2 regions of the Aquitalea pelogenes genome follow, and region 1 is predicted to be linked to the other one. Evidence: predicted binding sites of a transcription regulator. Region 1 holds the regulator's gene; the other holds the start of a gene.

Region 1 (18,663 bases):
GCCGATGATGGGCAAGGTAAGGCCCAGTTCGGCAAAAACCTCCATTGCCACACCCACCTGGCCCTTGCCGCCATCAATCAGTACGGCATCAGGCAAAGTCCCCTCCCCTGCCGCCAAACGGCTGTAGCGGCGGGTAAGCGCCTCGCGCATGGCTGCATAGTCGTCACCTGGTTTGGCCGTTTCGATATTGAAGCGGCGGTACTGGCCCGGCTGCATGGCTTCCTTGTCATACACCACACAAGAGGCCACCGTGGCTTCACCCATGGTATGGCTGATATCGAAACATTCCAGCCGCTGCACACCTTCCAGGCCCAGGGCTTCGTTGAGTTGTGCCAGGCGATGCTGCTGCGTTGCCTTGCTGCTCAGACGCTGGCTAATGGCTAGCGCGGCGTTCTTTTCCGCCATTTCCAGCCAGACGCGCCGTTCGCTGATGGGGTTGCTGACCAGATGAACCCGTCGCTCCGACTGTTGCTCCAGCAGTTCACGTAATGCAGCTGATACATCCTGATTGACAATGATGACCGGCGGCATGGGCGCACCCAGATAATGCTGGGCGAGAAATGCGTCCAGATGGCTAGCGGCATCGTCGTCAACTGTCCCCTGGGGAAAGAAGCTCTTGTCTCCCAGATGGCGACCGCCACGTATCATCACCAGATTGATGCACACCAGCCCGCCATCGGCGACGGCGGCCACCACATCACAATCCTGCTGGCTGGCATTACTGGAAACAAACTGCTTTTCCTGTACCCGGCTCAGGGCCTGGATCTGGTCGCGCAGTTCGGCCGCCAGCTCGAACTCCAGCGCCAGCGCAGCTTGTTCCATGCGCTGGGTCAGCGTGTCGATCAGCTCATTCTGCCTGCCTTGCAAAAAGGCTACGGCGCTTTGCACATCGCTGCGGTATTCCTCTGCCGAGATATGTTCGACACAAGGGCCGGAGCAGCGTTTGATCTGGTATAGCAGGCAGGGACGCGAGCGGTTGGCAAACACTGCGTCTTCACAGGTACGCAGGCGGAATACCTTTTGCAGGATCTGGATGCTTTCGCGTACAGCGTAGCTATTGGGATAAGGGCCAAAGAACTGATGCGGTTTCTTGGGTTCGCCCCGGTAATACGCCAGTTGCGGGAAGGCGTGACCGGACAGCATCAGATAGGGGTAGGACTTGTCATCCCGGAACAGGATGTTGTACTTGGGCGCCAGCGCCTTGATCAAATTGTTTTCCAGAATCAGCGCTTCGGCTTCCGAGCGGGTCACCGTGGTTTCGATATTGGCAATCTGCCTAACCATCAGCTGGATGCGCGGGGAGTGGTCGGTCTTCTGGAAATAAGAGCTGACCCGCTTTTTGAGGTCGATGGCCTTGCCCACATAAAGCACATTGCCCGACGTATCGAACATGCGATAAACGCCGGGCAAATTGGGAAGGTTGGCCAGTACCGATTGGGGATCGAAACTGTTTGTTGTCATGAGTTCACTGATTGCACCAGTTTTGCACATCCTGCTGGGCTTGCTGCAACAGCGCACTGCGCTGGCTGTCGGTGGCCAGCGCATTGCTGCCCGGCATCTTGATCCGGCCATTTTGCTGAATCGCCGCCTGGTTTTCCCGCGCTCGCTTGCAGTTTTCCTGTGCGACCTTCTTGTTTTGTTCTTTCACCTTGGCATTGTCGGCCGCGATTTCTGCGTTTTTCTTGTCAGCTTCGCTTTGCGGGGCCGACTTGACCGCCTTGGCCGGGGATGAAGCAGGACCGTAAGCGCGCACATTGACCTGTTTGGCCTTGGACCCTGGCGGCGGCTGATCGGAGAAGACAGTCTTGCCGTTGGCATCGACATACTGATACACCTCCGCCATGACCGGGGCGGACAGCACACATGCAACAAGCACACTCAGAATCGCAGGGGATTTCATTGTTTGGTGTCCTAAGCTGAAACATGCTGATTGTACGGTGTAGGCAGGCTGATCGCAAAAGCAAGCATCAGCATTTTTTGCAACACATCAACAGTCTCGGTATAATGCCGCTTTGCCGCAAAGGAAACGCCAGATGCGTATCATCGAGAAAGCCTATACTTTCGACGACGTTCTCCTCGTCCCGGCCCATTCTGAAGTTCTGCCGCGCGACGTAGTCCTCTCTACCAAACTCACCCGCAATATCACGCTGAACCTGCCTTTGGTTTCTGCCGCAATGGATACGGTTACCGAATCCTCGCTGGCCATTGCCATGGCACAGGAAGGCGGCATTGGCATCATTCACAAGAATATGTCGGCCGACAAGCAAGCTGCGGAAGTGTCCAAGGTAAAACGCCACGAAAGCGGCGTGGTCAAAGATCCGATCACCATTGCCCCGGACATGCTGGTGCGCGATCTGGTCCTGCTGACCCGCCAACACAAGATTTCCGGCCTGCCGGTGATCGAAAACGGCAAGGTTGTTGGCATTGTCACCAACCGTGACCTGCGTTTCGAAACCCGTCTGGAGCAAACCGTCGGTTCCATCATGACGCCGCGTGATCGCCTGATCACCGTGAAGGAAGGCGCCAGCATCGACGAAGCCCGCGAACTGATGCACACCCACCGCCTGGAGCGCGTGCTGGTGATCAACGATCAGTGGGAGCTGAAGGGTCTGATTACCGTCAAGGATATCGTCAAGACCAGCGAACACCCGAACGCCAACAAGGATAGCCAAGGCCGTCTGCGTGTAGGCGCGGCCGTGGGTACTGGTGGCGATACCGAACAGCGCGTGGCTGCACTGGTGGCAGCCGGCGTGGATGTGATCGTGGTGGATACCGCCCACGGCCACAGCCAGGGCGTGATCGAACGCGTGCGCTGGGTAAAGCAAACCTACCCGCAAGTCGATGTGATTGGCGGCAATATCGCTACCGCTGCTGCGGCTCGCGCACTGGTGGAAGCCGGTGCCGATGGCGTGAAAGTGGGTATTGGCCCGGGTTCCATCTGCACCACCCGTATCGTGGCCGGTGTGGGCGTACCGCAACTGACCGCCATCCACAATGTTTCCGAAGAACTGAAAGGCACTGGCGTGCCGATGATCGCCGACGGCGGCATCCGCTTCTCCGGCGACATCTCCAAGGCACTGGCTGCCGGTGGCAACTGCGTGATGCTGGGCGGCATGTTTGCCGGTACCGAAGAAGCACCGGGTGAAGTCGAGCTGTATCAGGGCCGTTCCTACAAGTCCTACCGCGGTATGGGCTCGCTGGGTGCGATGAGCCAGGGTTCGGCTGACCGTTACTTCCAGGACAGCTCCAACGCTGCCGACAAGTTCGTACCGGAAGGTATTGAAGGTCGCGTACCGTACAAGGGCCCGATCGCTGCCGTCATCCATCAGCTGATGGGCGGCCTGCGCTCCTCCATGGGTTACCTGGGCTGCGCCAACATCGATGAAATGCATGAAAAAGCCGGCTTTGTGGAAATCACCTCCGCCGGTATGCAGGAATCGCATGTACACGACGTACAAATCACCAAGGAAGCGCCGAACTACCACGTTTCGCGTTAATTCTCGGTCACAGCCGGTCCCCGACCGGCTGACGAACAAAAGCCCGCATTTTACGATGCGGGCTTTTTTGTGGCTGTTACTCAGGCCAAGGGCAGCAACAAGCGGGTACGCCACGCCTCCGGTGCCACATCATGTGGACCGATCAAGGCCTCATCCAGCAAGGGGCGTTGGCCAAATTGCTCGTCACTACCCGGCAACCACTCTTGCAGCAGCCAGTGACAAAGCCGGGGGCGGGGTCAGGCAAGCAGCGGAACGCAATGCCTGCGGCGCCACCATGGCAGGGTCATCCAGGTACTGCCCGAATGCGCGCACGGTTTGCGGGCCTGCTGCATGCTGCTGCATCAGCGTGCGCAAGTCGGCAAAAGCAGCAGCAATGCCGGAATATGGCCCCTGCTGCGGCTTCATCAGCACCGGCAGCGGCTGTTGGTAATGGATGATTTCTACCTGATACATGATGGGCTCCGGTTTAATCTTGCAAGGCCAGTAGCAAACGGCTGCGCAGCTTGGTGGGCGACGTATTGTAAGGGGAGTTCAGATGCTGCCCGAAGCACAGCTTATTGGCTGGACTTCCAGCCGCTGCCTCCCGCATGCAACATATCACCTTTCGAATGTCATGCTGGCCTGCATGCACCATGTCTCTTACGCTTCATGATGAGCCGGCACTGATTTTTCCGTACACTGATGCCCTGCCCATTCCTGCCGACTAGCCTGCCATGCAACCTGTTAAGCCCAGCCGTAGCGAATTCATCACATTGAACCGGCACCACTACCATCTGCGCCACTGGGGCGATCCTGCAGCCCCCTTGCTGGTCATGCTGCATGGCTGGATGGATAGTTCGGCCACTTTCCAGTTTCTGGTGGATGCCCTGCCCGGAAACTGGCATGTGGTGGCACCCGACTGGCGCGGCTTTGGCGACAGCGCCTGGAATACCGGCAGCTATTACTTCCCCGATTACCTGGCCGATCTGGATGCCTTGCTGGAACATCTATCCCCCAATCAGCCCGTACACCTGCTGGGTCACAGCATGGGGGCGATGGTTGCCGGCATTTATGCTGGCGTTAGGCCAGCGCGCATCGCGCGGCTGTCACTGGTGGAAGGCTTTGGCCTGAATGCCACGCGTCCGGCTGAAGCCCCGGGCCGCTATGCCCGCTGGCTGCGCGAACGACAGGAGCCGCCCGTCTTCAATCCCCTGGACAGTCTGGAAAGTGTTGCGGCCAAACTGATTGAACGCAGCCCGAGGCTGGAACAGCCCGCAGCCCTGTGGCTGGCAGCCTCACTGACCCGTTGCAATGAACAGGGCGAGCTGGTTTATCGCGCAGACCCGCGCCATAAAATGGTTAACCCGGTGCTGTACCGGCTGGAAGAAGCCAAGAGTTGCTGGCAGCGCATTACCGCACCAGTGCAATGGGTGATTGGCGGGGCTCACTGGGACCACCCCATGGCCAAAGGGGTGAGAGACACCCTGCCGGAACGTCGCGCCTGCTTTGCCCGCTTGCAGGAAGATGTCATTGCCGATGCTGGCCATATGGTGCAGTGGGAACAGCCGAAGCGCCTGGCGCAGGTCATTCAGTCCTTCCTGCTTTAAGCTGTATCCAGCAACGTTTTCAGACCGGCATCGAACACGCTTGACCAGTGTCAAAATTGGCAAACAAGTGCACAAGATGGGCCTACATTGCATAAGAAGGCTGATAAAATGAACGATAACCCTACACTCTAGTTGCCCAGCATGACGCCCTTGATCAGCACCGACGAACGCGACGAGCTCCTGAAAAACCTGGTTATCCCTCCTCGGCCAGATGTGCTGGACAAGCTGATGGGCTTGCGTCAGGACCCTGATATCACCCTGCAAAAACTGGATGACATCATCAATGAAGACCCGGCGTTGTGCGTGGCCATGCTCAAGGCTGCCAATACGCCCATTCTGGGTCGCGGCCGGCACATCACTTCGGTGCATCAGGCAATCAGCCTGCTGGGTATCAAGAATGTCATCAGCCTGGTAAGCGGCCTGGTATTGCGTACCCGGCTGACGGCGGAAACCCCGCCGGCACTGGAACAGTTCTGGGATGGCACCTTGCAGATTGCCATGATCAGCTCGGCCCTGTGTGACCGCATTGTCCACGTCACCGACGACTGCCGCAGCTTTGCCCTGTTTCACAACTGCGGCATGGCCATCATGCTGATGCGTTTCCCCAGCTACAGCCGCACGCTGCGCCTGGTGGAAATGGCCAGTGATGATCGTGTCGGACTGGTGGAACAGGAACTGCACGGTACCCGTCACGATGTGGTGGGTTATCTGGTGGCCCGCAGCTGGAACATGCCGGAAAACTTTGCCAAAGCCATCCTGATGCAGAATGACGATACGGTGATGGATACCAGCCCGGATGCACCACTGGACCACGATGGCCGCATGATGGTGGCGGTGACCCGCGCAGCACGCCATGTATGGCGCACCCTGACCCCTGGCAAGGAAGATGCCGGCTGGGATGCCCGCAAAGACGAGGTGCTCAATTACCTGGGCATGTCGGATGTGGAATTTGAAGACTGGGTGGATGCCATGCATCAGGAGCTGGCAGTCACGGCATGAATACAGTGCCGCCCCAATAAAAAACCGCGTGTCAGACACGCGGTTTTTTTATTGCTGATGACGAACAATCAGCCCAGGTAGCGGGCTTGCAAATGCGCACGGAAATAGTCCGGATTCAGCGTTTCCCCGCATGCACGGCTTACCAGTTCTGCGGTGGAATAGCGGCTGGCCTGGCTCCAGATGTTCTGCTCCAGCCAGTCAAACACGGCACTCAGCTCACCGGCTGCAATGCGCTGGTCCAGGTCCGGCATACTGCGGCGCATCACGGCAAAGTACTGCGCGGCGTACATCGCACCCAGTGTGTAGCTGGGGAAATAACCGAAACTGCCGTCCGTCCAGTGAATATCCTGCAGGCAGCCTTGACGGTAATTGCCACGGGTGTCCACGCCCAGATAACTTTGCATTTTTTCATCCCACAATGCCGGAATGTCTTCTGGCTCGATATCGCCTTCAATCAGCGCCTTCTCGATTTCATAGCGCAAGATGACATGGGCGGGATAGCACAGCTCGTCGGCATCCACCCGGATGTAACCCGGATGCACCCGGCTGTAGAGCAAGGCCAGGTTTTCCGGTGCAAAGGCCGGCTGCGTGCCCAGATGCTCGCCGATCAACGGTGAAATCAGCGACAGGAAGGCCGGGTTACGGCCCAGTTGCATCTCGAAAGACAGGCTCTGGCTTTCATGGATGCCCATGGAGCGTGCACGCCCTACCGGCAGATGCAGCAAGTCGCGCGGCAAGCCCTGCTCGTAACGGGCATGCCCGGTTTCGTGGATGATGCCCATCAGGCTTTGCATGAAGTCATCTTCCCGGTAACGCGTGGTGATACGCACGTCTTCCGGCACGCCACCGCAGAAGGGATGCACGCTGACATCCAGCCGGCCGGCATCAAAGTCGAAACCCAGCAGACCCATCACAGCCAGGCCCAGTTGACGCTGCTGCTCCACCGGGAAGCTTCCTTGCGGCAGCAGCAGCTTCTCCTGCGCCTGCTTTTCCATGACCTGGGCAATCAGCCCCGGCAGCCAGCTTTTGACCGCAGCAAAGATGCGGTCGATATCGGCGCTTTGCATGCCCGGCTCGTACTTGTTCATCAGGGCATCGTAAGGTGTGCAGCCCTGGGCGGATGCCAGCAATTGTGCTTCCTGACGCGACAGCTTCACCACTTCGCGGAAGTTCTGCAAAAAGCCGGTCCAGTCATTGTTGGCACGCTGTTCACGCCAGGCATGTTCACAACGTGCACCAGCCAGTGCCTGGGCCTCCACCAGTTCGGCCGGCAACAGATTGGCCTGCTGCCACTCCCGGCGCATCTCGCGCAGGCTGGCTTGTTCGAATTCGGTTTTGGCTTCCTGCTCGGCCTGTTGCAGTTCTTGTGCCAGCGCGGGGTCGGTGAGGGTGGCATGCATCAGCACCTCCAGCTCGGCCTGTGCGGCTGCCCGCGCTTCATTGCCCTTGGCGGGCATCATGGTGGCTTGGTCCCAACCGGCGATGGCAGCCAGATGGGCATAACGGTGCAAACGGGTAAACCGGGTCAGCAAGGATGCATAAGCCGAGGATTGCGACATGCAAACTCCAATGAGTGGGCCGTGCAGCACAGCCGCTTGTCAGGCGTGGTCTGCTGCTCCGGCAAGGTTGATGGTATGGCGCTCTTCAGTGCTGGCGGGTGGTATTACCCGGTTGCATCAGGCCTAGCGGTTGGGCAGCCTCTTCGGCAAGGTGAATCCGCTCATGCGCCGGCGGGAATGACAGCCAGTAATAGAAGTACTCCCGCGCCAGCTGGACAAAGGCTTTCTGGTTTTGCGCATCGCTCAGGTGCAGCAGCATGGCATCCACCACCATGCGGAAGCTGTCCGGACGATAAGGTTGGCCCGACAGCAGGAACAACATGGCTTTGAGCAGGTATTCCCGCTCCTGGATGTCCGCTTCGGGCATACCATCTTCAAACAGCTTGCCCAGATAGATTTCCAGCGAGGGCGGGAAGGTATTGAAGCCTTGTTGCTGCATGCGTTCGAGCAGGGATGCCAGCGAATCGGCCATCTCCAGCCGTACATTGCGCGTGGTGAAGCCGGAGCGGGAGGTGATTTCCACCAGCTTTTTGACATCACCAAGCCAGAAATAATAATACTCGCGGGCACAGGTCAGGGCGGTCACCCGGTCTGCCACTTCGGAGTCGTTGACGAAACGCTCCACCACCCGGCGAAAGGATTGGGCGTCCCGCGACACGCCAACCAGCAGCGGCAGCAAGCGGTCCAGCAACTGGCGGCGCTCTTGCAATACCTGCTCGCTGGCCCCCTGGCGCAGGATCAGGCGCAAATAGGCATCCAGTGCCTGTTGCAGGGCTTCCCTGTCCATGGCTGGAAGTGCTGAGGCGTTCTCGGTCATTGGCATGTACTCGCAAGGTCGGCCTGTGCCGCTGCAGTCTTTCGGCGCGCATGTGCGCCGTAAAGACCTGTTTCATTGTGGAACAGGATAAGGGCTTCGGCCAGATGATTTCTCCGCCGGCCTTAGCCCGGTCCTTCAAGGCTGGGCAAACGTCATGTTGATACGGATGTCGGCGCCAACCATGCGCACATCCTGAATCTTCACCTGCTGTTTGTCGGCCAGATCTTCCAGCGCAGGCCAGGCAAACAAGCCCTGTGCCGTACTGCCCACCAGCGCCGGGGCCAGGAACAGGATGGCTTCGTCCACCAGCCCGGCACGCACCAGTGCACCATTCAGCCCGGCACCTGCTTCAATCATGAGTTCATTGACACCACGTTCGGCCAGTCGTTGCATCAGCATGGGCAGATTGGCGTGACCGGCATCTTCGGGCAGCACCATCAGTTCGGCACCGCGCTGCAAATACGGCTGGTGCCGCAGCGGGTCGGCAATGCTGGTCACCAGCAAGGTATTGCCACCGTGGAAAATGCGCCGGTCCGGCGGAGTGACCAGCCGGCTATCCAGCACTACCCGCAGCGGCTGCTGCGACAGAATGAAATCGCGCACGGTCAATTGCGGATTATCCACCAGCACCGTACCGCTGCCGGTCAGGATGGCGCAGCTGCGCGCACGCAGCTTTTGCACATCATGACGGGCGGCAGGGCCGGTAATCCATTGGCTTTTTCCGTTGAGCAATGCCGTTTTGCCATCCAGTGTGGCAGCAGCCTTGAGCGTCACCCACGGACGTTGCCGCTCCACCCGCGACAGAAACCCACGATGAACGCGCCGAGCCTCGGCTTCCAGCAGCCCTGCGGTGGCATCAATGCCGGCAGCACGCAGCATGGCCAGTCCGCGACCGGCAACCTCATGGTAAGGATCCACCATGGCGGCCACCACGCGTACCAGCCCCTCCCGAATCAGCCGTTCGGCACAAGGTGGCGTCCGGCCATGATGACTGCATGGCTCCAGCGTGACATAGGCAGTTGCACCCCGCGGTGAATCACCACGCGCCAGACAGTCCTTGATGGCCTGGATTTCGGCATGATCGCCACCTACTTGCAAGGTGGCACCTTCACCAATTACCTGGCCATCGCGCACCAGTACACAACCTACTCCGGGATTAGGTGCAGCTCGGCGGGTGGCGGACTCGGCCAGGCGTAGCGCCTGTTGCATGAATACATGGTCTTGCGGGGAAAACAACGACATCAACAAGCCTTCCAGCGGAATGAGAATGGCCACGTCTGACTGGCAGGCAGCGGCCGATGGCGTAAGCAAGCAAGCTGACCGGCAATGTAGCGGTCAGGCTGATAGTCAGTGATTGGACTTCTGGATTTCCTTGATGGCGTCGGAGAATTCGGAAATATCCTGAAAACTACGATAGACCGAGGCAAAACGCACATAGGCCACCTTGTCCAGCTTGGCCAGCTCGTTCATCACCATTTCACCGATCTGCCGGCTGGACACTTCGCGCTCACCCAGCTGTAGCAGACGATGGCAGATACGGTCGATGGCATCATCCACCAAGGCGGTGGGAACCGGGCGTTTGTGCAGCGCACGCAAGAAGCTGGTGCGCACTTTCTCGATATCGAATTCGGAGCGATGGCCACCAGACTTGACCACCTGCGGCATGCGCACATCAGCAGTCTCGAATGTCGTGAAGCGCTTTTCGCAAGCCAGGCAACGACGACGACGACGGATGCTGGCTCCGTCTTCACTGACGCGGGAGTCGATGACCTGCGTATCGGCATTGCCACAGAAAGGACATTTCATGACGTGTCAATCCAGTGTGTTTGATATGGTCTGATGGTATCAGCAAAGGCCACACAGGTTAATGCCTGCAATCGTAAAGCAGCGCCTATTTGCTGCAGACAAGAAAAAAGGCAGCTCGTGGGCTGCCTTGTTGATGCATGCTGGCGCTTACTTGGCGTAAACCGGGAAGCGATGGCACAGCGCGGTAGCCTGTTCGGCCACACGTGCAATGGCTGCATCGTCGTTCGGGTTGTCCAGTACGTCGGCCACCAGATTGGCTACCATCACGGCTTCGGCTTCCTTGAAACCGCGGGTGGTGATGGCCGGGGAACCGATACGGATGCCGGAAGTCACGAACGGGCTTTCCGGGTCATTCGGAATAGCGTTCTTGTTGACGGTGATGTGACCACGGCCCAGCAGCGCATCGGCAGCCTTGCCGGTCAGGCCCTTGGGACGCAGGTCCACCAGGAAGACGTGGCTTTCGGTACGGCCAGAGATGATGCGCAGGCCACGCTCGGCCAGGGTACGGGCCATGGCGTCGGCGTTTTTCAGCACTTGTTCCTGATATACCTTGAATTCCGGCTGCAGCGCTTCCTTGAAAGCGATGGCCTTACCGGCAATCACGTGCATCAGCGGGCCGCCCTGCAGGGTCGGGAACACATTGCTGTTGATGCTCTTTTCGAACTCGGCCTTGGCCAGGATGATGCCGCCACGCGGACCACGCAGGGTCTTGTGGGTGGTGGAAGTCACGAAGTCGGCATGCGGCACCGGGTTCGGATATACACCAGCGGCGATCAGACCGGCGTAGTGCGCCATGTCGACCATGAAGTAAGCACCGCACTTCTTGGCGATCTGGCCCATGCGTTCGAAGTCGAAGCGCAGCGCGTAAGCGGATGCACCACCGATGATCAGCTTGGGCTTGGTTTCCATCGCTACGCGTTCCATGTCGTCGTAGTCGATTTCTTCCTTTTCGTTCAGACCGTAGGCCACGATGTTGAACATCTTGCCGGACAGGTTGGCCGGGGAACCGTGAGTCAGGTGACCACCGTGGCCCAGGTTCATGCCCATTACGGTGTCGCCCGGCTTCAGGATGGAGAAGTACACGGCCTGGTTGGCCTGGCTGCCGGAGTGCGGCTGCACGTTGGCATATTCGGCACCGAACAGTTGCTTCACGCGGTCGATCGCCAGTTGCTCGATCACGTCCACGTGTTCACAGCCACCGTAGAAACGCTTGGCCGGGTAGCCTTCAGCGTACTTGTTGGTCAGCTGGGAGCCCTGGGCTTCCATCACTGCGGGGCTGGTATAGTTTTCGGAAGCGATCAGTTCAATATGATCTTCCTGGCGTTGGCACTCGGCCTTGATAGCGGCGGCCAGTTCCGGGTCGAACTTGGCAATCGTCTGGTCAGCTGCAAACATCTTTGACTCTTCCATCAAAGGGTTAACGATGAGGCCATTCTACACGAATCGCCCGGTGGAAAATTTTCACATAAAGCTATTTTGGCAGTATCCGCAAACGCGCTACGCCATGGTTGTCCTTTATTGCCCGCTCAGCTGCGGCAGGTCGTCAGCGGTAAAGAACAGCGGTATTCCGTCACGGTTTTCCGGGTAAACCTCGGCCAGCACATGCACATCGCGAACCCGGCATTCAGCCATCAGTTCGCGGAAATTCGATTCAATCAGTGCCACATTGTCCATGGCAGCCAGCGGCCAGACAAAAGCCTCCCAGTTACGCTCGTCGCCTTCTGCCGACAGGGTGATGTGCAACTCACCGTTGTCATGGGAGGACAGAATGGCCACCGGGTCTTTCGACAGCTCGCGCAGGCGGCGGATCTGACTGCTGGCAAACACCTGCAAGGCCACCTCGAAGCGGGCGAAATTGCCAGCCACCAGGGCCTGCATCACCGGCAAGGGCGGACGGGCAATCGGGAACAGCGTCACTCCATCGGTGTGCAATTGTTCGCCCAGGAATTTCATCAGCGGCATGCCCCAGGCACCGACGGCACCACCCAGCTTTACCGGGACCGCATCGCCTTCCGGCTGGATGGCGACACCCAGCAGGTAGCGCAGGAACACGCCCTCTTCTTTCAGGGTAATGGCGGCACCGTTCAGTGCTTCGCCAACACCATCAGCCGCACTGGTCAGGTCACGGGTCAGGCGGTACAGCCTGGCCGCATCCATCGCCACTACCGTGTCCGGATGCAGCAATTGACCAAACACGCGGACATCGCCATCCGAGCTGATGACACCGTGTTGGCGCAGCAACGCGTTCAAACCGTCTTCATCCGCAATGGCGGCAGGCAGCGTTGCCTGGTTCTTGCTACCGGCCACCAGCACCAGCGGCAAGGCAAACACATGTGCACAGCGCCCGTCCGGCTGCTCGACTGCGGCCCGCAATGCATCCCAGACAATCTTATAAGTGTCCTGTGACGGCACCATCGCCAAAGCGACCGAAATGGAGAGCAATTCGCCACGTTGCAGCATTTGCGCCATGGCATCGCGGATGGCAACAAACCACATCTCACGATCCGCTTCTGTCGTTGCGTTCTGCACCGACAACGCGTTGTGGATCAGCATATTGGTCAGCGATACCTGCGGGTGGTATTGGCGCGGGTCCGGGAGAGTGAGAAGCGGCTGCGACATCTTGTCATCCTGCTGAAATCGGGAAAGGCGATATTGTCGCACAGTCAGCCGCTGACGGCTCACCAAGCAAGCGCTTGACTTTCAATTTAAAACATAAGAATGTGCTAATTTGCGACAAAAATGGATGTTTTTTCGTTTTCCGAAAATTCAGATGTTGACACTCGCACACGGCATCTGGATAATCCGTACTCGTTGAGATGCAGCAATTGCTTCTTGATAGTTTCTCCTCTATTTCTCCTTTGTAGACTTGGCGCGGGCCTCACGGCACCGCGCATTTTTTTGCCTACTCGCACCAAACCCCCTTCAAGCAATGCTGTAACATAATGTTATTAAAGATTTTTTACGAAACAGCATAAGAAATCCGCCCTGCCACAAGAACAGCCCAAGCTGCAACATCCCCCACAACAGCCCTCCGGAACGCCGTCAGCACGCTATCGCTGGACAGCCCGATTCATGCCAATGGGAAATGTTCGAATGTGATTAATTGCAGCGCAATTAACACTTATATATTGTATACAAGTTCAAATTGTGACAAAAAAGAAAAACCGAACATGCGGAAATGTTCGGTCTTGCAGGAAGAGCAAGAAGACGTAGCGCCAGAACACGCTACCAATCAGGGAATCCGGTGCGCTTGCGTGACCGGAAATGATGTGACTTGGCGCCGAATTTTAAGTTCACCGCCCAAGAAAAATCTTATCCTGGATCAAACAGGGTTGTGGCAAATACCCGACAGTTTTACTTGGTCTTCACCACTCATGACAAGGCAGGCCGTGACAGACCCAGCCAGGCCTGCACGGATGGCCGTTGCCATTGCAAGGCAGCGTAATCCGCCAGTCGCTGCGGCATGGGGTCGCCATTCAGGCGCAAACGGTTGAGCATCAGTGCCAGATCGACATCGACAATGCTCCACTCTCCAAACAGGCAGTCCGAACCCGGCGGCAGGATCTGCTCGGCCACGCGTAGCAATTTGTGCGCCGCGCGCTGCGCAGCGTCCGACAAGGGGCGTGCGATTGGCCGGTAGAACACCACCAGCGTGTCACGCTCCTCACGCAGAGGCAGCAGATCGCTGCGCAGCCAGGCCTGGATTTGCCGCGCCCGCGCCCGGTCCTGTGCTGACTGGGGATAGAGCGCAGGGTCGGGAAACAACTCTTCCAGATATTCGGTAATGGCCGAGGACTCGCTCAGCACGAAATCGCCATGCTGCAAGGCAGGCACACGTGCAGTCAGCGAACTGAGCGCATAAGCCGGTGCATGATTGGCCCCGCTGTTCAGATCCAGTGTCGACAGGGTGAAGGGCAACTGCTTCTCCTGCAACGCCACATACACCGACATGGCATAGGGACTGCAATACTGGGCGTCGACGGTCAGGTGCAGTTTGGTCGTACAGGTCATCAGTGACTCACTTTCTACGGTTCAATCAGTCAGGGTTGCCCTTGATTACGCAGGCAGGGACAAGCAAAAAAAACGGCAGCCGCAGCTGCCGTTGTTACCGATTCAGCGGGCAGCCCGCTTATTTTTCCACCTGGGTCACATCACGCACCGCACCGGTATCGGCGCTGGTGGTCATGGCCGCGTAGGCACGCAGGGCGGCGCTGACCGGGCGCTGGCGATCCACCGGTTTCCAGGCGTCACGGCCGCGTGCTTCCATGGCGGCGCGTCGGGCAGCCAGTGCCTCGTCGCTGATGGCCAGACGAATACCGCGGTTGGGGATGTCGATCTCGATGGTGTCACCCTCTTCCACCAGACCAATTGCACCGCCTTCGGCTGCTTCTGGCGATACGTGGCCGATGGACAGGCCGGAAGTACCACCGGAGAAACGGCCATCGGTCAGCAGCGCGCAAGCCTTGCCCAAGCCCTTGGACTTGAGATAGCTGGTGGGGTAAAGCATTTCCTGCATGCCGGGGCCGCCCTTGGGGCCTTCGTAGCGGATGACCACCACGTCGCCAGCCACAATCTTGTCGTCCAGGATGGCAGCAACAGCGTCGTCCTGACTTTCAAAGATACGGGCGCGGCCGGTGAACTTGAGGATGGAATCATCCACACCAGCGGTTTTCACGATGCAGCCACGCTCGGCGATATTGCCGTACAGCACGGCCAGGCCACCATCCTGCGAGTAGGCATTGGCCTTGTCGCGGATGCAGCCACCGGCACGGTCGTCATCCACATTCGGATAGCGCATGGATTGCGAGAAAGCGATGGTGGTGGGCACGCCGCCCGGTGCAGCGCGGTAGAATCGGCGGGCTTCGCTGTCTTCACCATGGCGCATGATGTCCCAGGCTTCCAGACCCTCGGCCAGCGTCTTGCTGTGGATGGTCGGCACATCGCGGTGGATCAGGCCGGCACGGTCCAGTTCGGACAGGATGGCCACCACGCCACCAGCGCGGTGCACGTCTTCCATATGATATTTCTGCGTGGCCGGGGCCACCTTGGACAGGCAGGGAACCGAACGCGAGATGCGGTCGATGTCGGCCATCTTGAAGTCGACACCAGCTTCGCTGGCAGCAGCCAGCAGGTGCAGCACGGTATTGGTGGAGCCGCCCATGGCCACGTCCAGGCTCATGGCGTTTTCAAAAGCCTGCTTGGTGCCGATGGCACGCGGCAGCACGCTGGCGTCGTCCTGTTCGTAATAACGCTTGGTAATGTCAACGATCAGGCGACCGGCACGCAGGAACAGTTCCTTGCGGTCGGCATGGGTAGCCACCAGACTGCCGTTGCCCGGCAGCGACAGGCCCAGTGCCTCGGTCAGACAGTTCATCGAATTGGCGGTGAACATGCCGGAGCAAGAGCCGCAAGTCGGACAGGCCGAACGCTCAACGCGCTCCACGTCTTCATTGGAAATGGCGCTGTTGGCGGCTTCCACCATGGCGTCCACCAGGTCGAGCTTGCGGATGTCGTTGCCCCATTGCACCTTGCCCGCTTCCATCGGGCCACCGGAAACAAAAATCACCGGAATGTTCAGGCGCATCGCGGCCATCAGCATGCCGGGAGTAATCTTGTCGCAGTTGGAGATGCACACCAGTGCGTCGGCACAGTGGGCATTCACCATGTATTCCACGCTGTCGGCAATCAGGTCGCGGCTGGGCAGGCTGTACAGCATGCCGCCGTGGCCCATGGCGATGCCGTCGTCGATGGCGATGGTGTTGAATTCCTTGGCCACACCGCCGGCGCGTTCGATTTCACGTGCAACCAGCTGCCCCATATTGTGCAGGTGGACATGGCCGGGCACGAACTGGGTAAAGCTGTTGGCAATGGCGATGATGGGCTTGCCAAAATCCTCGTCTTTCATGCCGGTAGCACGCCACAGGGCACGGGCACCCGCCATGTTGCGACCGGCGGTGGAGGTTTTGGAACGGTATTGGGGCATGTCTTGTTTCCTTGATGATCAGATGCTTGCAGAGCGCATTGCCACTGACCGCGCCTGTGTTGCAGGCAGGTCTGCCCTCTCCGGGGTGCCGCGGGATCGGGCTGGCCGCAATCTGTCATGGTAATGACAGGACGCGGCGGAACGCATTCCGTATAATTTCGTCCATATTCTTTTACCGCAAACGCACCCACCTGACAAATGATCGTTCATCCGCAGTTCGACCCCGTTGCCATTCACCTGGGCCCGCTGGCCATTCACTGGTATGGCCTGATGTACCTGCTGGGCTTTGGCCTGTTCCTGCTTCTGGGCAATGTCCGTATCCGCCAGGGCCATGCTTTCCTTACTTCCAAGCTGCTGGACGACTTGCTGATGTATGGCGTGCTTGGCGTGGTGATTGGCGGACGCCTGGGGGAAGTGCTGTTTTACGAGCCCGGCTACTACTTCAGCCATCCGGCGGAAATCTTCATGGTATGGAAGGGTGGCATGTCCTTCCATGGCGGTTTCCTGGGTGTGCTGGTAGGCATGGCCTTGTTTGCCCGCAAGCAGCAGCGTAGCTTCTGGGAGCTGACCGACTTCATCGCCCCGCTGGTGCCGCTTGGTCTGGCCGCCGGGCGTATCGGCAACTTCATCAATGGCGAGCTGTGGGGCCGGGTAGCCAGTCCCGATCTGCCATGGGCCATGCTGTTCCCCCAGGCGCGGGCCAATGATCTGGTCGAAGGTCAGACTTCGTCCGACCTGCTGAACATGCTGATGCAGTACGGGGCACTGCCGCGTCACCCTTCCCAGCTGTATGAATTTTTGCTGGAAGGCATCGCCCTGTTTGCCGTGCTGTGGATTTACAGCAGCAAGCCGCGCGCGCGCGGGCAGGTGTCGGCGGTATTCCTGATCGGTTATGGTCTGGCGCGCTTCATCAGCGAGTTTTTCCGCAATCCGGATGCCGGCATCTTCGGCCACTCCTACATCATCAGCATGGGTCAGTGGCTGAGCCTGCCGATGATTGTCATTGGCGTGGTGTTGCTGGTCTTGTTCGGCAAACGCCAGCAGCGCTAGGCTATACTTGGCTCTGGCAGCCTTTTGCCTGCCACTGCGGTTTATCAATAAAGCCAGTCATGAAGCCAATCATCGACTGGCTTTTATTTGTCCTGCGGCCTTTTGCCCGCACAGATAAGGAATACCAGGCATGAAAACCCTCAAGCTCTCGCTGGCCACCGCCTTGCTGGCCATCTCTGCACTGGCCTCGGCCGAAGAGGCGGTACTGAAAGTCTCCGCCATTCCGGATGAAGCCCCGACCGAGTTGCAGCGCAAGTTTGCCCCGCTAGGCCAGTATCTGGAAAAGCAGCTGGGAATGAAGGTGCAGTTTGTGCCGGTGACCGACTATGCCGCCGTGGTGACCGCGCTCAATAGCGACAAGATCGACATGGCCTGGCTGGGCGGCTTTACCTTTGTGCAGGCCAGCCTGCATGGCAAGGTGGTGCCGCTGGTACAGCGTGAGGAGGACAGCAGGTTTACCTCCAAATTCATCGTCAATGCCGCCGTGGGCGCCAAGTCGCTGAAAGACCTGAAAGGCAAGAGCTTTGCCTTCGGCTCGGCCTCTTCCACCTCCGGCCACCTGATGCCGCGCTACTTCCTGCAAAAGGAAGGCATCAAACCGGAAACCTTCTTCAAGAATGTGGCTTATTCCGGCGCGCATGACGCCACCGTGGCCTGGGTGGCTTCCGGCAAGGTGGACGCCGGTGCGCTCAATGCCTCGGTATGGGACAAGCTGGTGGAAAGCGGCAAAGTGGACAGCAGCAAGGTGAAACTGCTGGCCACCAGCCCGGCCTTCTACGACTACAACTGGACAGTGCGCGGCAATCTGGACAAGAAACTGCAAGAACGCATCAGCGCCGCCTTCCTCAAGCTGGACCCGAAAAATCCGCAGGACAAGGCCATTCTGGACTTGCAACGCGCCAGCCGTTTCATTCCCACCAAGGCGGATAACTACAAGGGCATCGAGTCCGCAGCTGAAGCGGCAGGCCTGCTCAAGTGAGCCTGCTGTTTGACAACGCCAGCCTGGAACTGGCTGGCAGCAACATTCTGCGTGACATCCGGCTGGAGCTGGCCAGCGGCGAACAGGCGGCCTTGATCGGCCCTTCCGGGGCGGGCAAAACCTCGCTGTTGCTGCTGGCAGCCACCCGCTACCGCCCAAGCAGCGGCAGCATGACAGTGCTGGGCGACAACCCCTGGCATTTGTCGGCACGCTGGCTGCGCCGTTTGCGCAGCCGCATCGGCATGGTTTACCAGTCGCCGCCGCTCCCCGCCCGGCAAAGGGTGATCCACGCGGTGGCAGCCGGACGGCTGGGGCAATCCGGCGCACTGACCGGGCTGCGCCGCCTGTTGTGGCCTGATGATGGCGCCGCCATTCAGGATTGCCTGC
Region 2 (10,958 bases), on a different contig from region 1:
CAGTTGCGGGGCCAGTGTGGGTTCACCACCGGAAAACACCACCCCATCGAGAAAACCGACCCGCGCCGCCAGCATGCTGCGCACTTCTGGCCAGGCCAGTTGCCCGGCACTGCGGGCTTGCAGGCCGGGGTTGTGGCAATAGCCGCAGCGCCAGGGGCAGCCGGCGACAAACACGGTGGCCACCAGCCGCCCCGGCCAGTCGCAACTGGAAAACGGGGCGACACCGGCCAGCGCCAGGCTGGATTCAGTGGTGCAGGTGCTGTTCATCAAAATGCACGCGCTCGGCAAATTCGCCCTGCTTGCCGGTATTGAAGGCGGATACCGGGCGGAAGTAACCCATGACGCGGGTCCATACTTCGCAGCGGGTGCGCAGGGACGGGTCCAGCTGTTCCGCCTGTTTGATGTCGGTTTGATGGGACATATTGCTCTCCTGTGAGGGTTGGGGTTTAGGCGCGGCTAACAAAATGGCGTGATGCCCTTGGGCCAGCTGGCCCAAGGCTGCGGCAGGCTTTTGTCAGCCTCGACAAGCATTTCAGCAGCAAGGCGCGGTGGCTGCCGTGGTACGGGCCAGCAGTTCGGCGTCGCACTTGGGGCAGAATTCATGATGTCCGCTCAGATAACCGTGCTGCGGGCAGACCGAGAAGGTGGGCGTTACCGTGATGTAAGGCAGGCGGAAGCGTTGCAGCGAACGGTGCACCAGCTGCTTGCAGGCCGTGGCCGAGCTGACCGCCTCGGTCATGTACAGGTGCAGCACGGTACCGCCGGTGTAGCGCGCCTGGAGTGGCTCCTGATGCTGCAGGGCGACAAAGGGGTCGTCGGTATGCCCCACCGGCAGCTGGCTGGAGTTGGTGTAATAAGGCTTGTCGATTGGCCCGGCTTGCAGGATGTCCGGGTAGCGCTTGCGGTCTTCGCGGGCAAAGCGGTAGGTGGTGCCTTCCGCCGGGGTGGCCTCCAGGTTGTACAGATGGCCGGTGTCTTCCTGCATCTGCACCATGCGGGCACGGATGTGGTCCAGCAGTTGCAGCGCCAGTTGCTGGCCGTGGTCGGTGGTGATGTCGTCGGCATCGTTGCTGTAATTGCGGATCAGCTCGTTGATACCATTCACCCCCACGGTGGAGAAGTGATTGCGCAGCGTACCCAGATAACGCTTGGTGTAAGGATACAGGCCGTCGTCCATCCAGCCTTGCACCCGCTGGCGCTTGATTTCCAGGCTGGTGCAGGCCAGCGCCAGCAGGCGGTCGGTTTCGGCCAGCAGGCCGTCCCAGTCACCACGGAAGCGGTAGCCCAGCCGCGCGCAGTTGAGGGTAACCACGCCCAGCGAGCCGGTTTGTTCGGCACTGCCAAACAGGCCGTTGCCGCGCTTGAGCAGCTCGCGCAGGTCCAGTTGCAGGCGGCAGCACATGGAGCGCACCATTTGCGGTTCCAGATCGGAATTAAGGAAGTTCTGGAAATACGGCAGGCCGTAGCGGGCGGTCAGGTCGAACAGCAAATCGGCGTTGGCGCTGTCCCAGTCGAAATCCGGCGTGATGTTGTAGGTGGGAATGGGAAAGGTAAACGCCCGGCCATGCGCATCGCCCGCACCCATCACCCGCAGGAAGGCGCGGTTGATGCGGTCCATTTCCGGCTGGCAGTCGCCGTAGCAGAACGGCATTTCCTCTCCGGCAATCAGCGGAATCTGCGGGGCCAGGTCGGCCGGGCAGGTCCAGTCGAAGGTCAGGTTGGTGAACGGGGTTTGCGTGCCCCAGCGTGAGGGCACATTCAGGTTGTACACAAATTCCTGCATGGCCTGCTCCAGCGCGGCATCGTCCAGCCCGTCGCGCTTGAGGAAGGGTGCCAGATAGGTATCCACGCTGGAAAACGCCTGCGCGCCTGCCCATTCGTTTTGCAGGGTGCCCAGAAAATTCACCATCTGCCCCAGCGCCGCGCTCAGGTGACGCGGCGGAGCCGATTCCACCCGGCCCGGCACGCCGTTGAAGCCTTCATGCAGCAGCTGACGCAGCGACCAGCCCGCACAATAGCCTGCCAGCACGTCCAGATCATGCAGGTGGAAGTCTGCCTCGCGATGGGCCTGCGCCACCTCCGGCGGATAAATGCCGTCCAGCCAGTAGTTGGCGGTGAGCTTGCCGGCGGCATTGAGTATCATCCCGCCCAGGCTATAGCCCTGATTGGCATTGGCAGAAACGCGCCAGTCGGCGCGGCTGAGGTATTCGTCCAGCGTGGCAAGCGGATTCAGCAGCACGGTATTTTTCATAACAATATATAGTGATTAAAATTTTCAAAACACTATATATAGATTTTTATGGCTATGCCGGACACAAGACAAAACACTTGATCCGCATCAAGCGTGGTGCCCTGCCAGCCGCCGCGGCAGGCATGTTGGCATAATCGTCATCAGTAAACTGGCAGTCTGAATAGGGCTGGGCCCTATAATGGCCTGCAAGCACAGCCTGGCAGCGCCCTGCGTGCCTGTTTCCGGAAACAAACGGTTTACCTTCTTCCGCACATGATCAACACAGAACAACAAGGCAGGCAGGACAAGGTCCGCATCGAACAGATCCGCCTCTTGCTCAACAACCTGGGCAGCTCGGTCCTGCCCGGCATTCTGGTGGTATTGCTGGTGGCCTATGCCTTGCAGCACCAGGCCGACCCGCTGCGGCTGACCCTGTGGTGCGTGGTGGTGATTGCCTCCAAGCTGGTGGACAGCTTCGACGCCCGCCGCATACTTGCCCGTGCCATCCGGCCAGCCAACTTGCCGCAGCTGCGGCGGCGTCTGGTGGTACTGCACGCCATCGACGGCGCGGCCTGGGGCAGCCTGATGTGGGTGGGGCTGAACCCGGCGTCGCCCCCCAGCTGGATTCTGGCCATTGCCGTGCTGTCCGGCGTGGCGGGTAATTCCATGTCCATCCTGTCGCCGGTGCTGCCTGCCTTCATCGCCTTCATCACGCTGGAACTGGGCATGATTGCGCTCAAGTCCTTGCAGTCGGATGCACTGGCGCTCAATGCGCTGGGCCTGGCCGCGATCATGTATCTGGCCACCTTGCTGATGCAGGCACGCAATAGTGCGCAGGCGGCCAAAGGGGCCATCGAGCTGCGTTTTGAAAACCTGGAACTGGTGGACCGGCTGCGTCAGGCTTCGGCCGCGGCACTGCGCGCCCAGCAAGAGGCCGAGCAGGCCAATATCGCCAAATCGAAATTCCTGGCTGCCGCCAGTCACGACCTGCGCCAACCCATCCACGCACAGGGGCTGTTTCTGGAAGTGCTGGGCAAGACCAAGCTGGACCAGAACCAGCAGTCGCTGATCGGCCATATCCAGAGCGCTACCAATGCCTCGGCGGAAATGCTGCACAGCCTGCTGGATTATTCGCGGGTGGATGCCGGGGTGATTACCCCGCAGCTGCAAGCCTTTGCCTTGCAGCCGCTGCTTAACAAGATGGAAAGGGAGCTGGCACCGCTGGCCAACACCAAGGGCTTGTTCTACCGCAGTCGTGACACGGCCGAGGTGGTGCTGTCGGACCCGTCACTGATTGAACTGATCCTGCGCAACCTCATCAGCAATGCCATCCGTTACACCCAGCAAGGCGGCATTCTGGTGGGCTGCCGTCGCCGTGGCGACCAGCTGCTGCTGGAGATATGGGACAGCGGCATCGGCATAGACCCGCAGCAACAGCAAGAAATCTTTGACGAATTCCATCAGCTGGGCAATCCGGAACGCGACCGCAAGAAAGGCCTGGGCCTTGGGCTGGCCATCGTGCGCGGCCTCACCCAGCTGCTGCAACACCCCTTGCGGGTGGCGTCGCGACCAGGCCGCGGCAGCGTGTTCCGCCTTGCCCTGCCACGCATTGCAGTGACCAACCCGCTACCCGCAGAAACCCCGCCGCCAGTCAGCATCAGCCAGCCCCTGCCCAGGGCCGCCGTGTTGCTGATCGAGGACGATGACATCGTGCGCAGCAGCATGGTGATGCTGTTGCAAAGCTGGGGTTGCCAGTGCATGGCAGCAGAATCGCTGGAAGCCGCCCTGCCCTTGCTGGCGCAACAGACGCCTGCCTTGCTGATCAGCGACTACCGGCTGCGCGAAAAGAAAAGCGGCACCGATGCCATCCGTGCCATCCGCAAGGCAGTTGGACGCGACATCCCCGCCCTGCTGCTGACCGGCGACACCGCCCCGGCGCGGCTGCGCGAAGCCAGTGACAGCGGCCTGCCCTTGTTGCACAAGCCGGTCAGTCCGCAGCAACTGTACGCTTGCCTGGCAGAATTACTGGCTGACAGTCAGCCATAAAAAAACCTCGACCCTGGATGCGGGCCGAGGTTGTGGCGTTGCGCCAAACCGGCTTAGTTCGGTTTGTCCTTGCCCTGGGTGATGCTGACATCCACCGACGTGCTGTTTTCCAGCTGCAGGCTGCCGCCACCTTGCAAGTCGCCAACCCGCACCGGGATCTTGTCCTTCAGCTCCTTGCCCTTGGTGATCACCTTGTCTGCCGCCTGACCCAGCTTGCTGTTCTTGGCCTTGTCCAGCAAGGAGCTTTCCGGCTGATTAGCCGCCTTGCTGATGGCATCACCGGCATTGCTCAGACTATTGGTGCCAGAGGTTTTTTTCTTGTTCACCACATCGGCCGCTTCCTTGGCCAGGGCAGCCTGCTTGTCGCGGTCAGTCTGCGTCTTGGTGGTGTCATTGGCTGCGGTATCGTTAGTGGTTTTTTTCTTCAAGGTCACCGTGGCTCCAGCAGACAGGTCCACCCCGCTGCTGGACGACACTGCTTTTTGCTTGATGACCTGACCACCCGCCTGGGTTGATACCGTTTCACCCGCCTTCAGTGCCGTGCCTTCCAGCTTGATGTCCTGACCGGCAGACAGCTTGAGTTTGCCACCGCTATTTAGCGTGGCCACGCTAGCGCTGTCCTTCTGGCTCTGGCCATACTCGCCCGACAACCCGACGCTGACCGATGCCTCCTTGGTTTCCTTGCCCTTGTCAGTGCTGCTGCCACCACTGCCACCAGCACTCAGCCCGGCACCAATCTTCTGTGTGCTGGCCGTATCGTGTGCGGCGCTGATGGTCAACTGACCACCGGCAGCCAGCGTGGCATCACCCTTGCTGTTGAGTTTGCTGCCTTCCAGATTCATGTCGCCACCGCTACGCACCGTGATGGCACCGCCGCTTTGCAGCGTGGCAGCCGTCTTGCTGGTGCTCTGGCTGTCAGACTGACTGTAATTGGCCGCTGCTGAAACCATGCCGTTGTTTTGCTTGTTGTCCACGCCACCACCGGTGGAACCACCGGCACTGAACGAGGCACTGGCATCACGGGACGTGGCCTGACTGGTGCTGTTGGCGGCAGCAAAATTCACCTTGCCGCCCGCGTTCACATTGACATCTCCCTTGCTGGACAAGGCAGTGCCGGCAAAGCTGGCATCATCCTTCACCGTGATATTCATGCCACCACCGCTGCTGATACCACCCACCACGGCAGTACTGCTGCGCGACTGGCTGCTGCCACCGCCACCCGCCATGCTCAGTTCGCCGCCCACGACATGTTCGGCATTCACATTCACCTGCAAGGAAGCTGCTGCATTGGCCTGCGTACCGGTGGTGCTGCTGGTGTTCTGAGCTGCACGATAATCCAGCGAACCCGCCTTCAGATCCACGTTACCACCGCTGCTGATACGGCTGCCTTCCAGGCTGGTGGCCTGGCTGGAGTTACTGCTGAAGTCGCCCCCCACCTTGATGGTGGATACCCGTGCCGTGCTGGCATTGCTGGTGCTTTGCGCATCGTCATGCTTGGCACTGATGCTGCCACCAACCGACGCATCGGCCGCGGCTCCGCCACTGACCGTAGCCGAGGCCGACGCCCCGGCATACATACCCACCCGTCCCTCAGAGTTTTGCTGGCTGCTACTGCTGTAGCTGGCATCACTGGCGGCCTTGCTGGTGATGGTGGTGGCGCTCTGACGGAAATTGCCGCCAGCGCTGATGGCCGTACCGGTATCAACAATATCCTTGCTGGCAGTACGACTCATGTCACCGCCCGCACTCAACTGGGACACCACGGCAGTGGTGCTGCCTTTCATGCTGCTGCTACCGCTATTGTTGACGTAGTAACCGGCACCAACCATGGCCGATGCACCGGTTTCCGCCATTACCTTGCCTGTGGCATTAGCGCCGGTGGAGGCATCCAGATACAGGCCGGCCGTAGTGGTGTTGCTACTGCTGCTGGACTGATGCACATCCTGTGCCGCATTGAAATGCTGGCTGTCCGCCTTGAGGTCGGCATTGCCACCTGCGGCGATGCCGGAACCGGTGACATCCAGCTGCTTGCCGGCATCCAGTTTCAGATTGCCACCGGCCTTGATTTGCGAACCCTGGTTCACCACATCCAGGCTGCTATCAGTGCCGGTAACAGCCTTGAGCAGGGTCAGCTTGTTGTTTGAACTGGCCGATGCCGAAGCCCCGGCGCTGGCATTGACCACGGTAGCGGTATCGACACTGGCCCCGGCATTGGCATTGTTATTACTGGAAGCCATCAACCCGATCGACACATCGGTGCGCTGGGTGCTGGATGTGCTGACATCCTTCACCGTACCCACCACGACCTGTCCGGCCTTGATCTGCATATCCTTGTCCGCACTGAGCTGCGAACCGGTCAAGGCCAGCTGCTTGCCGGCATTGATGCTGACATTGCCGCCACTCACGGCACTGCCGCTATGCGTCAGCGTGCTGCTGTCGTTCTTGGTAGCGGTGATGTCCAGCAGGGTCAGGTTGGCCTGGCCATTGGCGTTGGCATCGGCGCTGGCAGCCGCCGCAGCCTTGGTGCCAATGGCAGTTTTCTTGGCTTGTGCGCTGGCATCGGCCTTGGCGCTGGCATCGGCATCACCCGACACCTTGGTCATCAGTCCCACCGTGGTTTCTGTAGTGGTGCTGCTATGAGTGGATTTGTTTTCCGCCGCCCGAATATCCACTTGCTGGGCATTCAGTTGCAAATCACCACCGGCCTTCAGCGTGGAGCCGGCAATATCGATATTCTGCGCAGCATTGATATTGCCGTTTTTACCAATGCGCAGGCTGGAAGCCACACTGTTGCTACTGCTGTCGGTGCTGGTGGTCTGGGTATTGCTCATCAGCGCCAGACCGGCACTAGCCTGGCCGGAGGCATTGGCGGAAGCATTTGCGCCGGCACTGGCCTTGGCCAGACCCTTGCTGGCCGAGCTGGTGCTGTCCGCATTGCTTTGGGCACCGGTTTTACTACTAGTGGACGGGCCGGCAATCTTGAAGAAAGTGGTGGTATTGGTTTGCTCCTGGCGGGTTTCATAGTTCTGCCCGGCCAGCACTTGTACATTGCTGGCATTCAGGCTGCCGCTGCCCGCCACGTCCAGCGTGGAACCACGCAGGGTGATGTCCGCACCGGCATTGAGCGTGGCATCGCCCTTCACCTTCAGGCTGCTGCCCACGCTGTTGCCCTTGCTGGTATCAGTAGTGGTGACCGAGGTGCCGAACAGACCGCCGCCCACACCCAGACCGCTCTGGCTAGTCACCGTATGCGTAGTGGTGGTGTCGGTGCGGTCCAGCAGTTGCACACTTCCCTTGGCGTCGAGCTTGGCATTGCCGCCCACGCTGGCATCTGTCCCCGCCAGCGTGATGTCCTTCCCGGCCGCCATATCAAGGTTGCCACCCACGCTCAGCCCGGACTTGATCTGCTTTACCGTGGTGACCGTACTGCTGGTGCTGGAGCGGTTGAAGGCCGTACTGGTGCTCTGGCTGGTGGTGGAGACAGTCTTGTCTTGCAGCGTGTCAAATGTGACATTGCCCTTGGCCGCCAGACTGGCATTGCCGCCTGCACTGACATTCGCACCCAGATTGCTGATGTCTTTGGCAGCCGTCAGACCGAGATTGCCAGTGGCGCTGATGCTCGCTTGCTTACCAATACTGGTGGCAAAGTTTTTGTCATTGCCACTTCCCTGTGTCAGCGTCTGGTTGACGATGCTGCCATTGGTGGATGCCAGGTTGACGTTACCGCCACTGATGGTGCCGGAGGTATTGGTGATGTCGCCCTTGCTGCTGATATCCAGGCTCTTGCTGCCACTGATGGTGCCGCCGGTATTGTTGAGCGCATCCAGCTTGAGATTGATGTTACTGGAGGCAATTACCGCCCCGCTTTGAATGCTGGCGATGGTGGCCGGGGCCAGGAACACTTGCGGCACCAGCACGCTCTGGCCATTCACCGTGGTGCTGACCATCCACACGATATCCTGCTTCAGGCTGGCCAGTTGCTGGGCGCTGGGAGCCTGCCCCAGGGTCAGGCCCAGGGTTTTGGCATCGCTGGCGGCGTTCTGCATCAGCTTCTGGATTTCCGCATTCTGGCTGGCATAGCCTTTCAGCAGATTATTGCCGGTCTGGGCAATCAGCTGTTGCTGGATCAGATAGGTTTCATAGCTGGCATCGCCCAGACGCGTTTGGGCGGTGTCCGGGTTGAAGCCAAGCAAGTTCAGAAGATAATTGGAGCCGGTAGCGTTGTTGTCCACACCCATCAGCGGGTTGGTTTCAATCAGATAGTGCGCACCGGGCTGGCTGACCGGTACGAAATAGCCGTTGGGATTTGTCGGTAGCGAGATATGCAGGCCACCAAAACTGATGCTGCCGGAAAGCGTCGCCCCCTGACCCAGGCTGGCACTGCCAGCTGACAGGCCGCTGCTGCCTTGGCTGGTGCTGGCACTGGCGGCGGCATTGCCGGTGGTCTGGCTGCTTACCACCACATTACCGGCGCTGGCACCGCTGGCGCTGCCGGCGTTGCTGCTGAGGCTGGCACCACTACCCAGATTGGGGCCGGTGCCACTGCTGGGGCTGCCATAAGCCGAGCTGGTATTGCTGAGCGAGAAGCTGTTGCCATTAATGCCATGGACGGCGTAAATACCGGCACCACTGGAGTACACCGCCGGATAGTACTGCGACACATATGCACCACTGTTGTTATGGTCCGGGTCGTCGATGTACTTTTCCGGGCCAGCCGCAATGTACTTGATGTAATGCTGCCAGGTTTGGCTGTAGCCCCGTTTTTGCAGTGCCAGGTCGTCGTTGACAAAGCTGGCCCCGCTGTTCCCTTGCAGATTCAGCGTGCCTGCCGAAATCACCCCGGCCAGATTGGTCACCCGGTCAAAGTTTTGCAGCGTGACCACCCCGGCGCCGATGATTTGCGGCTTGCTGTTGAGCGTGGTGGCACCATCGGCATAGGTCTGCTGAATCGTCCAGGTTTTCCTGTAGTCCGTCCACTCGGTCTGGTCGACACAGCCGCAACCATTGTAGCCCTGCGACGTATACACCGAACTGGTGGAAACTGATTGCGGACTGCCCCAGTAACGGGTGTCTCCGCCATAGGTGTCGTTATGAATGATCGGGGCGCTCAGCGTGATGTCACCCTGGCTTTCGATGGTGCTGCTGTTGTCGATGATGCTTGCAGTCAGGCTGATCAGACGACCGGCACGCATGCTGCCCAGCGGGCCGTCGGCAGTACCGTTATTGATGATCATGCCGCCCGAGCCACTATTAAGCTGCAGGGTATCTCCGGCATACAAGGCACCGCTGTTGATCACATCCCACCGGGCATTCAGCGTGAGCTTGCCCAGTGCCGAGATGCCACCATTGCTACCCACCGTGATATCGGTGGCATTCACCACAAAATCGCCACCGGAATAAATGCCGGCATCGTTATTGAGGTCGTTGTGCAGGGTCAGCGTACCGGTGCCACTACCGCTACGTGCCGCAACAATGCGGGACGAACTGTTGCCAAAACTCAGGCTGTTCAGATCGAGATTCATGTCGCCTTGCGACTGTACCGCCTTGCCACTGCCAATACTGAGCGTATCGGCCGTGATATTCAGGCTGCCACCCTGAATGGTGCCATTGGCCGTTACATTGTAGCGATTGCCCCCCTGTCCGCTGATATTCAAGGCCTGATCGGCCACCAGCGTACCGCTATTGCTCAGCCCGCCACTGCCCATCACCACATTGAGGCCGCCATAAGACTGCAAGCTGGCGCTGTTATCAATGCTACTGGCGGTAACCGTACCAGCCCCCCCTGTCCGGCTGGCCATGTTGATCAGTCCGTTGCCGCTGTTGCTCAGGCTACCGCTGATATTCAGGCTGCTATCGCTTGCCCTACCACCCTGTACCGTACCGCTGTTGTTCAGCGTGCCTGCATTCACGGTCAGTCGGTTGCCCGCCAACAATGCACCATTGCCATTGTCCAGCTGGGTGACACCGCTTACCGTCAAGCTGCCGGAGGACTGAATGCTGGCATTGCTTTCATTGTTTAGCGTGCCATTGAGTGACAAGCCCAGATCGCCTGCTGCCAACAGCTTGCCCTGGTTGTCGACACTATTGGCGCTGAGATTGAATGCATGGGCCGACTGCAAAACACCCACATTACTCAGCGGACTTTGCAGGCTGATGTTGTCTGCCTGGCTATTGTCAGCAGTGGACAGCAGCCAGTTGCCAGCATTGTTCAGGCTGGCCAGTTGCAGGCTGCTGTAGCCCGCCGCCTGTATCCAGCCGCTGGCGCTGTTGCTGGCACTTGTAGCTTGCAACAGCAGATTGCCATTGGCCTGCATGGTGCCGCTATTGCTGAAGCTTTCACTGCCGCCGCCGTTGGCATCGGCAATATCCAGATTGCCACCAGCAAACAGGGTGCCGCTGTTGCTCAATGTGCCGTTGACGCGCAATACGGCATTGCCGTTGTCAGCCTGGCTGTTGCCGCTATTGGTAAAACCGTTGCCGGCAGTCAGGTTCAGTGCATTGGCCTTGAGCGTACCGGCATTGCTCAACGTGGCAGTATTCAGCCCCAGTGTGCCGCCGGACTGGGTAACGGCACCTTGCTGATTGCTGTAGTTGCCGCTGGTGGTAATGGCCAGATCGCCCGCCGCCAGCAGTTTGCCGCTGAGGTCGGCACTACTGGCTGTCATATTCAGTGCATGGGCAG

The links. Region 1 encodes NrdR, which represses ribonucleotide reductase genes. Its sites were predicted from a motif close to AAANACNATATATNGTNTTT; they were not measured.
Region 2: a site for NrdR is predicted at 2,279-2,298, ahead of ACE3SE_RS14530 (ribonucleoside triphosphate reductase). Genes of this name have one in related genera too.

Annotation. Positions count from the first base shown of each region.
Region 1 covers NZ_JAYSDA010000008.1:159,299-177,961, reverse strand. Annotated here, with positions in the region: gene uvrC (excinuclease ABC subunit UvrC) at 1-1,461, opposite strand, end outside; gene ACE3SE_RS09170 (DUF4124 domain-containing protein) at 1,466-1,900, opposite strand; gene guaB (IMP dehydrogenase) at 2,034-3,497, shown strand; gene ACE3SE_RS09160 (hypothetical protein) at 3,684-3,950, opposite strand; gene ACE3SE_RS09155 (alpha/beta fold hydrolase) at 4,211-5,083, shown strand; gene ACE3SE_RS09150 (HDOD domain-containing protein) at 5,225-6,082, shown strand; gene ACE3SE_RS09145 (carboxypeptidase M32) at 6,151-7,641, opposite strand; gene ACE3SE_RS09140 (hypothetical protein) at 7,727-8,428, opposite strand; gene ribD (bifunctional diaminohydroxyphosphoribosylaminopyrimidine deaminase/5-amino-6-(5-phosphoribosylamino)uracil reductase RibD) at 8,594-9,700, opposite strand; gene nrdR (transcriptional regulator NrdR) at 9,806-10,264, opposite strand; gene glyA (serine hydroxymethyltransferase) at 10,412-11,659, opposite strand; gene ACE3SE_RS09120 (hypothetical protein) at 11,780-12,883, opposite strand; gene yfcF (glutathione transferase) at 13,637-14,275, opposite strand; gene ilvD (dihydroxy-acid dehydratase) at 14,394-16,247, opposite strand; gene lgt (prolipoprotein diacylglyceryl transferase) at 16,446-17,297, shown strand; gene ACE3SE_RS09100 (putative selenate ABC transporter substrate-binding protein) at 17,428-18,276, shown strand; gene ACE3SE_RS09095 (phosphonate ABC transporter ATP-binding protein) at 18,273-18,663, shown strand, end outside.
Region 2 covers NZ_JAYSDA010000018.1:81,711-92,668, reverse strand. Annotated here, with positions in the region: gene ACE3SE_RS14540 (anaerobic ribonucleoside-triphosphate reductase activating protein) at 1-267, opposite strand, end outside; gene nrdD (anaerobic ribonucleoside-triphosphate reductase) at 245-421, opposite strand; gene ACE3SE_RS14530 (ribonucleoside triphosphate reductase) at 533-2,239, opposite strand; gene ACE3SE_RS14525 (ATP-binding response regulator) at 2,504-4,276, shown strand; partial or broken gene ACE3SE_RS14520 (hemagglutinin repeat-containing protein) at 4,330-10,958, opposite strand, start outside.